DNA from 2 places in the Mediterraneibacter gnavus ATCC 29149 genome. Region 1 is predicted to be linked to the other one. Evidence: a T-box and tRNA genes for the amino acid it is inferred to sense, from the RefSeq annotation. Region 1 holds a T-box; the other holds one or more tRNA genes.

Region 1 (7,351 bases):
CCGGATGCTGCTCGTCACAGATTGTATCTCCAGTTGTAGAATATTTAAATCCGATTGCAGCTGCGATATCTCCTGAGTAAACTTTATCAAGTTCTTCACGCTTGTTGGCATGCATCTGAAGGATACGTCCAACACGCTCTTTTTTCTCTTTTGTTGCATTCAGAACATAAGAACCTGAGTTCATTGTTCCTGAGTACACTCTGAAGTATGCCAGTTTTCCAACGAATGGGTCTGTCATAATCTTAAATACGAGAGCAGAGAATGGTTCGTCGTCTGAAGAATGTCTCTCTACTTCGTTTCCATCTTCATCCACACCTGTGATAGCCGGGATGTCTAATGGAGATGGCATGAATTCGATAACTGCATCCAGAAGTTTCTGAACACCTTTATTTCTGTAAGCTGTACCACAGCAAACCGGAATCGCATCACATGTACATGTAGCTTTTCTCAGTGCCGCTTTCAGTTCCTCTACAGAAGGCTCTTCTCCTTCCAGATATGCCATCATCAGATCGTCATCTAATTCACAGATCTTTTCAACCAGCTCTGTATGATACAGTTCTGCATCTTCCTGCATCTCTTCCGGGATATCAATGATAGAAATATCATCACCTTTATCATCGTTGTAGATATATGCTTTCATTTCAAAAAGGTCGATGATTCCTTTGAATTCATCTTCTTTTCCAATTGGAAGCTGAATGCAGATTGCATTTTTACCAAGTCTTGTCTTGATCTGTTCTACTGTTCCGTAGAAGTTTGCACCTAAGATGTCCATCTTGTTGATGAATGCCATTCTTGGTACATTGTAAGTGTCTGCCTGACGCCATACGTTTTCAGACTGTGGCTCAACACCACCCTTTGCACAGAAAACGCCGACAGCGCCGTCCAGTACACGAAGGGAACGCTCAACTTCTACTGTAAAGTCAACGTGTCCCGGAGTATCAATGATGTTGATACGGTGCTCTAAAGCGCCCTCTTTTGGTTTGCAGTTTTCCTGCAGAGTCCAGTGGCAAGTTGTAGCAGCAGAAGTAATTGTAATACCTCTTTCCTGTTCCTGCTCCATCCAGTCCATGGTAGCATTACCTTCATGAGTATTACCAATCTTATGATTAACACCGGTATAGTAAAGAATACGCTCTGTTGTTGTAGTTTTACCTGCATCAATATGAGCCATAATACCGATATTTCTGGTTCTCTCTAATGGATATTCTCTTCCAGCCAAGGTTTTTTCCTCCTAATATATTGTAGTTCCCCGAAACAAAAAGTCCCGGAGAACATGCCATTTGCTTAAGCCGCCAATCTGCGGCTGCCGCTTTGGCTCTTAGAAACGGTAGTGAGCAAACGCTTTGTTTGCTTCTGCCATTTTGTGCATATCTTCTTTTTTCTTTACAGATGCTCCTGTGTTGTTAGCAGCATCCAGGATTTCGTTAGCTAATCTTTCTTCCATTGTCTTCTCGCCTCTCTGACGGGAGTACAATGTGATCCAGCGAAGTGCGAGAGCCTGTCTTCTGTCAGCTCTGACTTCGATCGGCACCTGATAAGTAGCTCCACCGATACGTCTTGCTTTTACTTCGAGTACTGGCATGATGTTGTTCATAGCCTCTTCGAATACTTCGATCGCCGATTTTTCAGCTTTTGCTTCAACTCTTTCAAATGCTCCGTATACAATCTTCTGTGCTACACCTTTCTTACCATCTAACATGATGTTGTTGATAAGTTTGGTAACAACTTTATTGTTGTATATTGGATCCGCTAATACGTCTCTTTTCTGAGTATGTCCTTTACGTGGCACGGTCCTTCCCTCCTTAATCATAATTTCCGGATTCTTTCCGGGATTAATTCATCGGTACTCACATGTGTCTTTCTATGGAATCACAATTCATGTGTCGCGGCCGCGGGACGATTGTATCTAAATCCGCAGCCCTAACTTATTGAACGTATCGTCCAATAAGGTACGATAATCATAGTTCTGTTTGTGATACGATTTAACTATTTAGTTACTTCTTTGCTAAGCGCTCTGTTTCTTATTTAGCGTCTTTTGGTCTCTTAGCGCCGTATTTAGAACGAGCCTGTCTTCTCTTAGCAACACCTGCTGTATCAAGTGTACCTCTGACGATGTGGTATCTTGTACCTGGCAGGTCCTTAACTCTTCCTCCACGGATCAGAACAACGCTATGCTCCTGAAGGTTGTGTCCTTCTCCTGGGATGTAGCTTGTTACTTCGATTCCGTTAGAAAGACGAACTCTGGCGATTTTTCTCAGAGCTGAGTTAGGCTTCTTAGGTGTAGCTGTCTTAACTGCTGTACAAACACCTCTCTTCTGTGGTGCAGATACATCAGTTGCACGCTTCTGAAGGGAGTTCCATCCTTTCTGAAGTGCCGGTGCTGTAGATTTCTTTTCAGAAGTCTGACGTCCTTTTCTAACTAACTGGTTAAATGTTGGCATTCTTTTTCACCTCCTATGATTTCACTCGTTGTCTTCCGGCTTATGCCGAAAGGGCTGCAGATAATGGTTCATTATCTGATATTTGCGCACAAAAACAGAATTTCTCCTGTGCACGCTAAATTAGTGTATTACGTTTTTTCCCGAAAGTCAAGGGATTTTCTAAGATTTTCTGCAACTATTCTCTCTTTTTTATCCGAGGAGCCAGCACCATACCGGAAGTGTGAATAATGACAGGATGGTCGTGACAAAGATCATTCCTGTTGCATATCCCTCATTCCCATGATATTTGGCAGACAGCAGTGCAGTTGTCACCGGTGTCGGCATCCCCGCAATAATAACCGTAATTCCCCGAAGTAATGCAGGAATCGGAAGCAGTGCGGTAAGCCCGAATAAAATTGCCGGGATCAGGATCAGTCGGACAATGGTGTAAAGCACCATTGTTCCATCCAGTATTCCTTTCGGATTCATCTCTGCCAGCATCATGCCCACCAACATCATACTGAGGGGTGTATTACAGCTGCTGATCCCTGAAATCGTATTTTCCACACTTACCGGGAAGGACATTCCTGCGATCATGACGAAAAGTCCCAGATAGATGGCCACAATACATGGATGTGTCAGCACCTTTTTTACCAGACTTTCACTTTTTTCTTTCATAAAACAGGATGTTCCCACACTCCACATAACGATCCTCACCGGAAGCATAAACACGGAAGCATAAAACAATCCGTTCGTTCCATAAATCCCTTCGATCACAGGATTTCCGAGAAAACCGCCATTTGAAACGATTGTTCCATATCGAAGCGGCTTTCTCTTATCCGGTTCAGCCTTTCTGTAAAAGATACAGCTCATTATTATAGAAAGAATACAATACCCTGTCGCAAGAAACAGAACCTGGGCAAAGCTTTTGAGCATGCTCCACTCCCATTCCATCTGAAAGGAATGGAAGATATTAAACGGCAGTGTAACATACAGACAGAAATTGACCATGTCTTTGCGTCCTGTCTCTCCAATGATATTCTTTTTTCTCACCAGAAATCCGACTGCAACCAACAGAAACATCATCAGCTGCATGTTCACCATATTCTGAAATGCCATTTTTAGTACGCTTTACCCCAATATACCATGTGCTTCGCCGGTTTTCCACAGCATACACACACATCTGAAATCTGTTCCTGTTCCTCTGGAATACATCTGGATGTCACTCCGCCTGTCTGAGCTTTGATTTCTTCTTCACAGGCATCATCTCCACACCACATTGCTTTGATAAATCCGATCTCTTCCTGTGCCACTTTCACCATCTCATCCATATTTGCTGCTGTGTGGATATGAGAATCAAGGAATGCTTTCGCTCTCTCAAACATATCTTTCTGAATTGTCTCCAGGATTTCGGACAGTTTTTCTGTCAGCTCATCCATTGCCACTACAATTTTTTCTCTTGTGTCACGGCGAACGACAACAACCTGACCATTTTCAATATCTTTTGGTCCGATTTCGATACGTGTCGGGATTCCGACCATTTCCTGCTCGCTGAATTTCCATCCCGGGCTCTTTTCAGAATCATCGATGGAAGCTCTGTATCCTGCTGCCTTCAATGCTGCAAGCAGTTCATTAGCTTTATCAAGCACACCTTCTTTGTGCTGTGCGATCGGGATCACTCTTGTCTGAACCGGTGCAATGTGCGGAGGAAGTACCAGACCACTGTCATCTCCATGCACCATGATGATAGCTCCGATGATACGTGTGGACAGTCCCCAGGATGTCTCATATACGCTGTGCAGTTTGTTTTCTTTATCAGAATAGCTGATTCCGTACGCATCCGCAAACGCATTTCCGAAGAAATGACTGGTTCCTGACTGGAGTGCTTTTCCGTCATGCATCAGCGCTTCAATTGTATACGTATCCTGTGCTCCTGCAAATTTCTCACTTGGTGTCTTTCTTCCTGTCACAAGCGGAATTGCCAGATCGTCTTCTACGAAACTCTTGTATACATCACGCATCAGAAGTGTTCTTTCTTCTGCTTCTTCATATGTTGCGTGGATCGTATGACCTTCCTGCCATAAAAATTCTCTGGAACGAAGGAACGGTCTTGTTGTCTTTTCCCATCTCAGCACAGAGCACCACTGATTCCAAACTTTTGGAAGATCTCTGTAAGACTGTACTGTTTTGCTCCACAGATCGCAGAATAAAGTCTCAGATGTCGGACGGATACAGAATCTCTCCTGCAGTTCTTCCATTCCTCCATGTGTTACCCACGCTACTTCCGGTGCAAATCCTTCGATATGATCTTTTTCTTTCTGAAGCAGATTTTCCGGAATCAATACCGGAAGATACACGTTTTCTACACCTGTCTCTTTAAAACGTTTGTCCAGATTTGCCTGAATATTCTCCCAGATCGCATATCCGTTCGGAAGATAATTCAAACATCCTTTTACTCCTGAATAATCACACAATTTTGCTTCGCGCACCACATCTGTGTACCACTGTGCAAAATCTACTTCTCTGGCCGTAATGGATTCTACCAGTTTTTTTTCTTTTGCCATAATGTTCTCCTCTTCTTTCTTCTCTGTTTTTGTTTCTTCTGGGAAGTATCCTGCCCTGTATTTTTTCGTAAAAAAGCCGAGCCTTCCTTCCCGATAAGGGACCGAAAGACTCGGCGGTACCACCCTGATTAACCACAGTATCTCTGTGATTCTCTCTTACACCGTTAACGCCGGTTCTACGCCGCATTTTCATACGAAAGCTCCCAGGCCGGTTCTATACCCTTTCCGCAGAAGCCTCTCACCTGACTGCTTCTTCTCTGTGCCGTTCTCTGATATATACTAATCCTGTTCTTCACCCATCTAACATATTCATCGTGAATTCTAACTGAATTTCTCACGATTGTCAAGCAATCAGCGCACCTGCAGCAATTTCTGTTTCAATTCATTTTCCAGACGCTGCATCTCTGCCTCTGCTTCCTGACGTTTTTGCCTTCCTTCCTGCTGAATCTGCATCACTTCATCCAACGTAGAGATTAAGGATTCATTTGTCGCTTTTAGTGTTTCCATATCCACGATTCCACGCTCAGATTCTCTTGCAGTTTCCAGCGTCGCCATCTTCAATGTATCCGCATTCTTTTTCAGCAGTTCGTTTGTCATATCCGTCACTTCCCTCTGAGCTGCTGCCGCCTGTGCAGAATGCGCCACACCGAGCGCCAGTACCATCTGGCTCTTCCACAGCGGAATTGTATTCACGATCGTGGACTGGATCTTTTCCACCATCACGGTATCATTGTTCTGTACCAGTCGGATCTGCGGTGCTGTCTGGATGGAGATCATTCTCGTCAGTTCCAGATCATGAACCTTCTTTTCAAATCTTCCGCACATCGCCTCCAGATCTCTGGCCGCCTGTGCATCCTCTGCAAGTCCGCTGGCCTGCGCTTTCGTCAGGAGTTCCTTCAACTGTCCCTCCTGCACTTCTTCCAGCTTTTTCTTTCCTGCCAGAATATACATCGTCAGCTCTTTAAAATATGTCAGGTTCAATTCATACATCTTATCCAGAATCGCAACATCTTTCATCAGCTGTACCTGATGTCCCTCCAGAGCCTGGCAGATCTGGTTGATATTCGTCTCCGCCTTGGCATATTTTGTTTTCAGTGCCTGAATCTTATTTGCCTGCTTTTTGAAGATTCCGAAAAATCCTTTTTCTTCTTCCTCGTCAAAATTTTTCAGCTCCTTCACAACATTCCCGAGAAGTTCTCCCACTTCCCCCAAGTCCTTCGTCTTTACATTTTCCAGTGCAGTCTCTGAAAAATCCGCCATCTTGCTCTGAGTTCCCGCACCATACTGCAGGATCATGGCAGAATTGGTCAAATCGATCTGATTTGCAAACTGATCTGCCATCTTTCTCTCTTCTTCTGACAGAACATTTTCATCCATCAGAGGCTCTTCTTTTTTCACTTCCGGCTGTGCTTTTTCTTCCTCCGCAAATGGATTCAGTGTCAGTGTCGGTGCTGTCTGAAAATCTTTCAATTCTTCGCTCATCATTTTCCTCCTGTTGAAAAGTCATTTTTCGTAAGTCCTTCCTGCGCCAGCATTGTCTTCAGCACAGAAATATCAGAGGACACATCCCACGCTGTCTCCTGAAACAGATCATCCAGAAGCTTTTCAAATGCGATATTCAATGTATCCAGTGTATCCTCAATCTCCTTTTTCGAAGAAAGAATATTCTCCCCCTGCACAGGCTGTGCATCCAGCTCCTCATATGCCTCTAAAAGCTTGACTGCCGTCGGAAGATAATATTCCATCAGCCTGCGAATATCGGTCACCACTTCCGGGTTCTGTTCTACCCGCGCAAAGATCCGTTTTGTCAAAAGCTCCATTCGGGACATCTTTTCTGATACCACTTCTCCCGGAATTGCATCATTACATTCCCGGATTTTGCGGATATATGCATTTCCCGCTTCAATCACTTCCTGTACTTTCGGATCCAGACCTGCTCTTCTGTCAGCGTCTGCTTTTTGTCTCTCTTTTGACTCCTGCTCTCTGGCTTTCTGTTGCCTTGCCTGTGCCATCAGTTCCTGATACTGCTCAAATGCTTCCCTGCTGGTCATCAGACACGCTTTCTGCTCATCCAGATGCCCCTGAAGAAACCATCCTTTTCTGATCATAGTTTCCAGATCTTTTACTACAAATTTTTCTTTTTTCTGTACCCTCAGCGCCAGATCTTTCACATTTCCATATTCTCTGCCCTGTAGCTCTTCTATATAAATCTGAAACCGCTTCACCCTGCTTAAAAGTTTTGTCCCGGTGATTCCAAGCGCGGTAAATACTGCCAGAAGGATCACCTGTATACTAAGTGCGACGGATACGCCGACTCCCGCTCCAAGCAGCATCCCGGTCACACCTGTGATCAGTCCGCCGATCAAA
Region 2 (7,351 bases), 730 kb from region 1:
CATACCATACAAGGAAAATGTAGACAGTCCAGATCTTCCGACTGTTATCTGTCTTTTCATTTGCATGTTTTGCATGCTTGTGTTCATCCAGCATTTTCACAAGAAGCTCTGTATCAAAGAATTTTTTTGCCGCATCAGAAAGAAACATTTCTTTTACCCGATTGTAATACGCATCTTCTTTGAGCCATACCCGGATCGGAATCGGGAATCCCAGTTTCTTCTTCTCTGCAGTCTTACTGCGGATCACCTTTTCTGCCGCCCCGCGAAGTGCCACTTTTGTCTTCGGTGCTCTCACTTTATAATGCAACGGCAGTGTCTGGGCAAGCTCCAGTACTTTTTTATCCAAAAACGGGACACGCACTTCCAGAGAATTGGCCATTCCCATCTTATCCCCCTTCATCAGAATATCATGTACCAGCCAGAGATGCATATCCACATACTGCATCTTGGTCACAGAATCCTTGTCTTTCACGCGCTCATACAGTGGTGCAGTCACCTTCTGAATTCCCGGCTTGCAGCCTTTTTTCAAAATACGGTTCGCTTCTCTCTCTGTAAAAATATTCGTCGCATTGGCAAAATAACGTTCTTCCAGAGTTTTTCCGTGACGCATCAGGAAGCCTCTTCCTTTCATGCCTCTTGGAAGGCATCTCTCTGCAAAATTTCCAAGCATTCGTCTGATCGGCATTGGAATTTTATTAAACGAAGTATGCTCCAGAGGCTCACAGTAAATATTATATCCTCCGAACAATTCATCCGAACCTTCTCCGGACAGCACTACCTTTACCTTCTTCGCTGCTTCCTGACTCAGAAAATAAAGTGCGATCGCCGCAGGATCTGCCACCGGTTCATCCATATAATACTGGATATCGGACAGATTGTCCCAGTATTCCTGTGGAGTGATGACTTTTGCATCATTTTTCATGTTGATGCTTGCTGCAAACTCTTTCGCATCCTGAATCTCGCTGTATTTTCCTTCGTCGAATCCAACGGTAAAGGTACGATCCACCTGACCTAAATATGTCAGATAACTGGAATCCACTCCACTGGACAAATAGGAAGCAACTTCTACATCACTGATCTTGTGCATCTCCACAGACTCTTTCATGACTTTTTCAATGTCATCTACAACTTCTTCAAAGGATTTTGTCGTATCTCCTGTGAAATTCGGTTCAAAATACCGTTTGATCGTCATTTTCCCGTTCTCATAAACGAAATAATGGCCCGGCTGTACACAGAACACGCCTTTAAAGAACGTCTCATTGGTCGGAACAAACTGAAAAGACAGGTAATTTCCCAATGCATCTTCATTAAACACTTTATCAAACTTCGGATGCTCCAAAAAAGATTTGATTTCTGATCCAAACATCAATGTTCCATTCATCTGCGCATAATAAAGCGGCTTAATACCAAAAATATCCCGCGCTGAAAACAGTCTTTTTGCCTTTTGATCCCAGATTGCAAATGCATACATTCCGCGAAGACGGTAAACCAGTTCTTCTCCCCACTGCTCGTATCCGTGGATCAAAGTTTCCGAATCCGTATTGGAAACAAATGTATGTCCAGCCTGAATCAGTTCTTCTCTCAGTTCCTGATAGTTATAGATCTCACCGTTAAATACAAGCACCTTGCTTCTGTCCTCGTTATATAATGGCTGATCTCCGCTTTCTGAAAGATCAATGATTGAAAGACGCCGGAATCCAAGTGCCGCATCTTCATCCACAAATTTGCCGGAACTGTCCGGTCCGCGATGGATGATCGTATCTATCATATTCTCCAGCACCTGTTCTCTGTTCTCAACTTCTCCTACAAATCCTGCAAATCCACACATATACTGTATATCTCCTCTTAAAACTTATGTAACCTGTCCTTAACATTCCCAGTTTTCAGACAGGTTATGTAGACTCTTTTTTCAGATCCGGACAGTATCCTGCCCGCAACAACGCCTTTTAATATATCACATGCTATACTTAAATCCAAGAAAAACCTTACTTTCTCGTTTTCTTCATTCCGAATGAAGTGGCCTTGCGCCGTTCTTCCCACAACTGATGCCGGGCTTTTGTCAGCTGCTCCTCCAGATCTTTTATCTTTTCGCAATAGTAGTTTTTTTCCTCTTGTTCGGAAAGAATATCAAACCGGTATTCTACTTCCAGCCATGCAGGTCCGCCGTCCAACTCCGGAATATCCATCAGGTACTGCGGATCATCCGTCAGAAAGAGACTCTTTCCACGATCTGTAGAAACTGCATTGACTGGTTTCATCTCGTGTTCCACAGATCTTCCATTGATCTTCACACTGCAGATCTCACAACGGCACGCTGCATTGCATGGATCAAAGCGCATCATCTTTGCATTTTCCAGAAGCCAGGATTTTTGAATCTTATATCCTGACATACTCGGCCATGTCTCGCTGTCCTCCTCGCAGAAACCGTTTCCGATATCATAGTAACACTTAGATTCCTGACATTCTTTTCCACTGATATATCCGGACACAATATCGCTGTAGAATTTCATTCTCTCTGCTTCAATTCCCGAATAGTATGTCCTGCATTCTGTAAGCTCCGGAGATGCCATCAGTTCTTCATACATCTCATCAAACCGGCTGGCATACTGATAATCCACCGCAGCGATCTTCTGCCAGAGCGGCAGCCACTCTCCTGCCGGGCCATATCCTTCCTTGATCTCTTTTAACAGTTCATCTGATGTCTTTTTTTCAAATCCTCTTCCCGAAAAATTGTTCCGCTCAGCAAGACTGAAATTGGCTTCTGTCAGATATCCGGGACCTCCCAGATAATCATAAACATAAACCGGAACGCCCATTGCAAGACACCTCGGTACGGTTCTTCCAATCGTAATGACCAGATCATACTGCTGCAAAAACTCTGCATTCACCTGTTCCGTGCGATACCCAAGTCCGATCAGATCCACCTGATAATACCCGCCCATCTTTTCCTTGAGCTCCAAAAGCTCCTGCGGGATATGATTGGAAATGATCGCGATCTTATCCAACGCTCTTTTGTATCCTGCATACTCGCTGCTTCCTTCAAAATACTCTGCTTCCACACAGTTTTGAAAAACCCGTATCTTCGTTCCTTCCGGAACCTGCATGGCTACCATATCTGCACATTCAGGACTGACACACAGAATGAAGGCCGCTTCCTGCGTACAGACCGGAAGATTCTCCATGGCATTGATCACACTCAGCTTCGAGACAACCATTCGTTTATATTTTAATCCGTACCGGCTCACAAGATAATCAAACACCGGGAAATGCTGGATAAAGACAATCTCAAATTCCATCTCTTTGAGTGCCTCTTTCTGACATTCAATCACTGTGATCCCCTCTTCCAACTCCTGCAGAAGTGGATAAGACTTCTTATATACAGCAATCACCACATCATATCCCTTTTCTTTGAACAGATGTGCAAACTCCAGCACATGCAGCTCAGATCCTGTAAACTTCTGAAAATAAAGGTTGGTAATAAGTACTTTTTTCCTTTGTTCCATCTTACTTCTCCCTGTCTCCCCTGTTTTCCTCTTCTACCGATTATAGCAGACGCGGGAATATTTCTCCACCCGATAATTGCCTTTTTCAAAATCGAACAAAAAAAGACACTCGCCAAAGTGTCCAACTTGTGATCAATCGGGGTGACAGGATTCGAACCTGCGACCTCACGGCCCCCAGCCGTGCACTCTAACCAAACTGAGCCACACCCCGTCGTGCAACTACCGTTTTTCATTATACAAAACTTCCCGAAAAAAGTAAATGCCCTTTCGAATAAAAAGTCAGGCAGAGTTATCCTCATAACTCCGCCTGCTTTTTTATGAGCGCTTACATCCGCAATTCGGATTTTTATCAAACTCAGGATTGAATGCATAGAAGTTTTTGCTGTCCAGGTGTTCCTGCACGATCCGAAGATTTTCACCGAATCTCTGGTAATGCACGATTTCACGCTGACGCAGGAAACGAATCGGATCACAGACTTCCGGATCTTTTACAAGCCTGAGAATGTTATCGTAAGTCGTACGGGCTTTTTGTTCTGGGGCGACTTCGTAAGAACAACATTACACAATATAATATGAAGATAAAACAAGCTATCCTACATAGTTCCAGTGTTTTCAATATTTAGGCGTTCAGAAATGAGCGTCTTTTTTCATACCAAAAATCGAAAGGAGAAAGAGAAATATGAATAAGCTAGTAAAGCGATTGCTGACAGGAACGCTTGCTTTTGCAACGATTCTCACGGCATTACCAGTGACGGCGGTTCATGCTTCCAGCAATCAATACTGGACAGAATCAGCAGAACGTGTCGGCTACATTGAACACGTTATGAATGATGGTTCTATCAAATCTACATTCAATGAGGGACACATGAAAGTTGAGGGCGAAACTGCCTACTGTGTGGACATCAATACCAGTTTCAAGAATGGATATAAAACACGTTCTGACGCAAGCACCCGCATGAGTAGCGATCAGATTGCGGACGTTGCTCTTTCTTTAGAGTACGTCAAGCAATATACCGCTTCTCATACGAACTTGAATTATAAACAAGGTTATCTGTTGGAACAGTGTGTTGTCTGGCAGAGATTGAGTGAACAGCTCGGCTGGCAATGCGATAACGTCAGAGCTTCCTATAATGAAATCCCACAGGCGGTACAGAATGAAGTGTACGCTGGTGCGAAAGTATTTGTGAAAGCAAACAAGGGACGCTATGAATGTGGCGGTTACATCTACACTGGCGAAGGACAGGACATCGGACAGTTCTGGGCGAAGTTAAATGTGGGAAATGCAAAGGTCAAAAAGACTTCTTCCAATCCCACGGTCACAGATGGCAATGCCAACTATTCCTTTGAGGGTGCGACATTTGGCGTCTATTCTGATAAGGGCTGTAACAGCCAGCTTGCCACACTTACTGCCGATGGAAACAGCGATACCAAAGAAGTTGAGGTAAAAGCCGGAACAGTTTACATCAAAGAGCTTTCTGCTCCAAAGGGTTACAAGCTGGATTCTACTGTACATGCCTTAAATGTGGAAGTTGGAAAAACAGCGACTTTGACTGTTGCTGACACTCCAAAGGTCACCGAAACTTTGATTGATTTATTTAAAATCGACATGGAAACAGGAAAATCCACTCCACAGGGAACTGCTTCTTTAGAGGGTGCAGAGTTCACATGGAGCTATTATGACGGATACTACAATGCAGACAATCTTCCTGCAAAGGCTACCCGTACATGGACAACCAAAACCGTTGCAGAAAAAGACAGTGACGGAACTATCCATTATGTATCCAGACTTGCCGACAGCTACAAGGTATCCGGCGACAGCTTCTATACACAGGACGGTAAAAATGTACTGCCACTTGGTACACTCACTGTCACAGAAACAAAAGCTCCTAACGGCTACTTATTAGATGGTGCATATATGCAGGCTGACGGAAGTTCTGAACAGATTAAGGGGACGTACCTTACACAGATTTCCGAAGATGGCGAACTTACCGTACTTTCTGGAAGCAACCAGTATTCCGTATCTGACAAGGTTATCCGTGGCGGTGTAAAAATCCAGAAACGTGACCTTGAAACAAAGGATACCAAAGCACAGGGAAGTGCGACCTTACAGTACACAGAATTTAATATCATTTCCTTAAATGACAGTCCTGTACTGGTAGAGGGAAAATTATACAACAAGAATGAAACTGTCAAGAAGATTCAGACAGGCATTGATGGAATTGATTCTACTTCTGCTGACTTGCTTCCTTACGGAAATTACAGATTAGAAGAAAGTAAAGCACCAGAGGGCTACTTAACAGATGGTGCAAAAGCAATCGACTTTTCTATCACGGAAGATAGAAAAATCGTGGACTTGACTGACAAATCTCACTCTGTCTACAACCAGATTAAGCGTGGCGATATTGAGGGTGTAAAAATCGGTGCAGGTACACACAAACGCCTTGCAGGTGTTCCATTCAGAATCACAAGCAAGACAACGGGAGAATCCCATATTGTAGTTACTGACAAAAACGGTCAGTTCTCCACTGCTTCAAGCTGGGCTTCCCACAAGGTCAATACCAATGCCGGAAAATCCAGTGAGGACGGTGTATGGTTTGGTACATCTGAACCAGACGACAGCAAAGGTGCATTACTTTATGATACCTATGTGATTGAGGAATTAAAGTGTGATTCCAACGCCGGATTTAAGCTGATTCCAGCATTTGAGGTAGTCGTATCCAGAAATAAAGTGACCGTAGATTTAGGGACACTGACCGATGAATACGAAAAAGAAATCACAATCCATACCACAGCTACCGACAAGAAAACAGGCGAAAAAATGATTGTTGCCGGAAAAGACATCAAGATCGTGGACAAAGTCACACTTGATGGCTTGGAAGTTGGAACAAAATATAAACTTTCCGGCTGGCAGATGTTAAAGGAAGAAAACGCCGAACTTCTGATTGACGGGAAACATGTAGACAGTGATTACACATTCACTGCTGACAGCGAAAAAATGACGGTTGAGATTACCTACAGTTTTGATGGTTCAGCTCTTGGCGGTCAGAACCTTGTTACATTTGAGGAATTGTACGATATGAGCAATCCGAAAGAGCCTGTCAAGGTTGCCGAACATAAAGACATCAACGATGATGGACAGACGGTTCTTATCACGGAACGTATCATCACAATCCATACTACTGCTACGGACAAGAACGGCAAGAAAGAAATCGAAGCCGAAAAAGATGTAACGATTGTGGATAAAGTCACATTAGATGGTCTGGAAATTGGAATAAAATACAAACTTTCCGGCTGGCAGATGTTAAAAGAGGAAAATGCAGAACTTCTGATTGATGGAAAGAAAGTATCCAATGATTATGAGTTCACAGCCGACAGTGAAAAAATGACGGTAGAGATTGCCTTTACCTTTGATGGTTCTTCTCTTGGTGGCAAGAGCCTTGTTACATTTGAGGAATTATACGATATAAGCAATCCAGACGAACCAAAGAAAGTGACGGAACATAAGGACATCACAGACGATGGACAGACTGTGACAATCAAGGAAGTGCCGGAAGTCCCAGACACACCAAAGGATACCGACACGCCGGATACACCATCTACGATTACTAAGACAAGTGACAGTCCAAAAACAGGCGACAATACCAATATCTATGCTTATCTTGCCATGCTCGGTCTTTCCTGCGTAGGGCTTGGCGGTATGCTTTACTTCAAACGCCGTAGAAAGAAATCATAAGGCGGTAATGTAGCGGTTGGTAGAGCGTTCGAGGTCGCCACCCTTTTTGCAACTTCACGCTCCCGTGAAGCTCTGATTTACGGGAGCGTGAAGTCCACTAGGGGCGTGGGGAGTG

Evidence for each region. A T-box is a leader RNA that pairs with one kind of tRNA and senses whether it is charged. The one in region 1 lies ahead of proS (proline--tRNA ligase), so its partner is inferred to be a tRNA-Pro.
Region 2: it has a tRNA-Pro gene. The T-box ahead of proS (proline--tRNA ligase) is inferred to sense a tRNA for this amino acid. The anticodon was not compared.

Annotation. Positions count from the first base shown of each region.
Region 1 covers NZ_CP043051.1:693,137-700,487, forward strand. The annotation lists gene fusA (elongation factor G) at 1-1,171, opposite strand, end outside; gene rpsG (30S ribosomal protein S7) at 1,319-1,789, opposite strand; gene rpsL (30S ribosomal protein S12) at 2,022-2,441, opposite strand; gene FXV78_RS03480 (AEC family transporter) at 2,631-3,539, opposite strand; gene proS (proline--tRNA ligase) at 3,542-4,984, opposite strand; T-box leader at 5,078-5,286, opposite strand; gene FXV78_RS03490 (toxic anion resistance protein) at 5,336-6,466, opposite strand; gene FXV78_RS03495 (5-bromo-4-chloroindolyl phosphate hydrolysis family protein) at 6,466-7,351, opposite strand, start outside.
Region 2 covers NZ_CP043051.1:3,517,786-3,525,136, forward strand. The annotation lists gene asnB (asparagine synthase (glutamine-hydrolyzing)) at 1-1,828, opposite strand, end outside; gene FXV78_RS17505 (glycosyltransferase family protein) at 1,986-3,503, opposite strand; tRNA gene FXV78_RS17510 (tRNA-Pro) at 3,640-3,714, opposite strand; partial or broken gene FXV78_RS18925 (manganese catalase family protein) at 3,819-4,049, opposite strand; gene FXV78_RS17520 (VaFE repeat-containing surface-anchored protein) at 4,183-7,236, shown strand.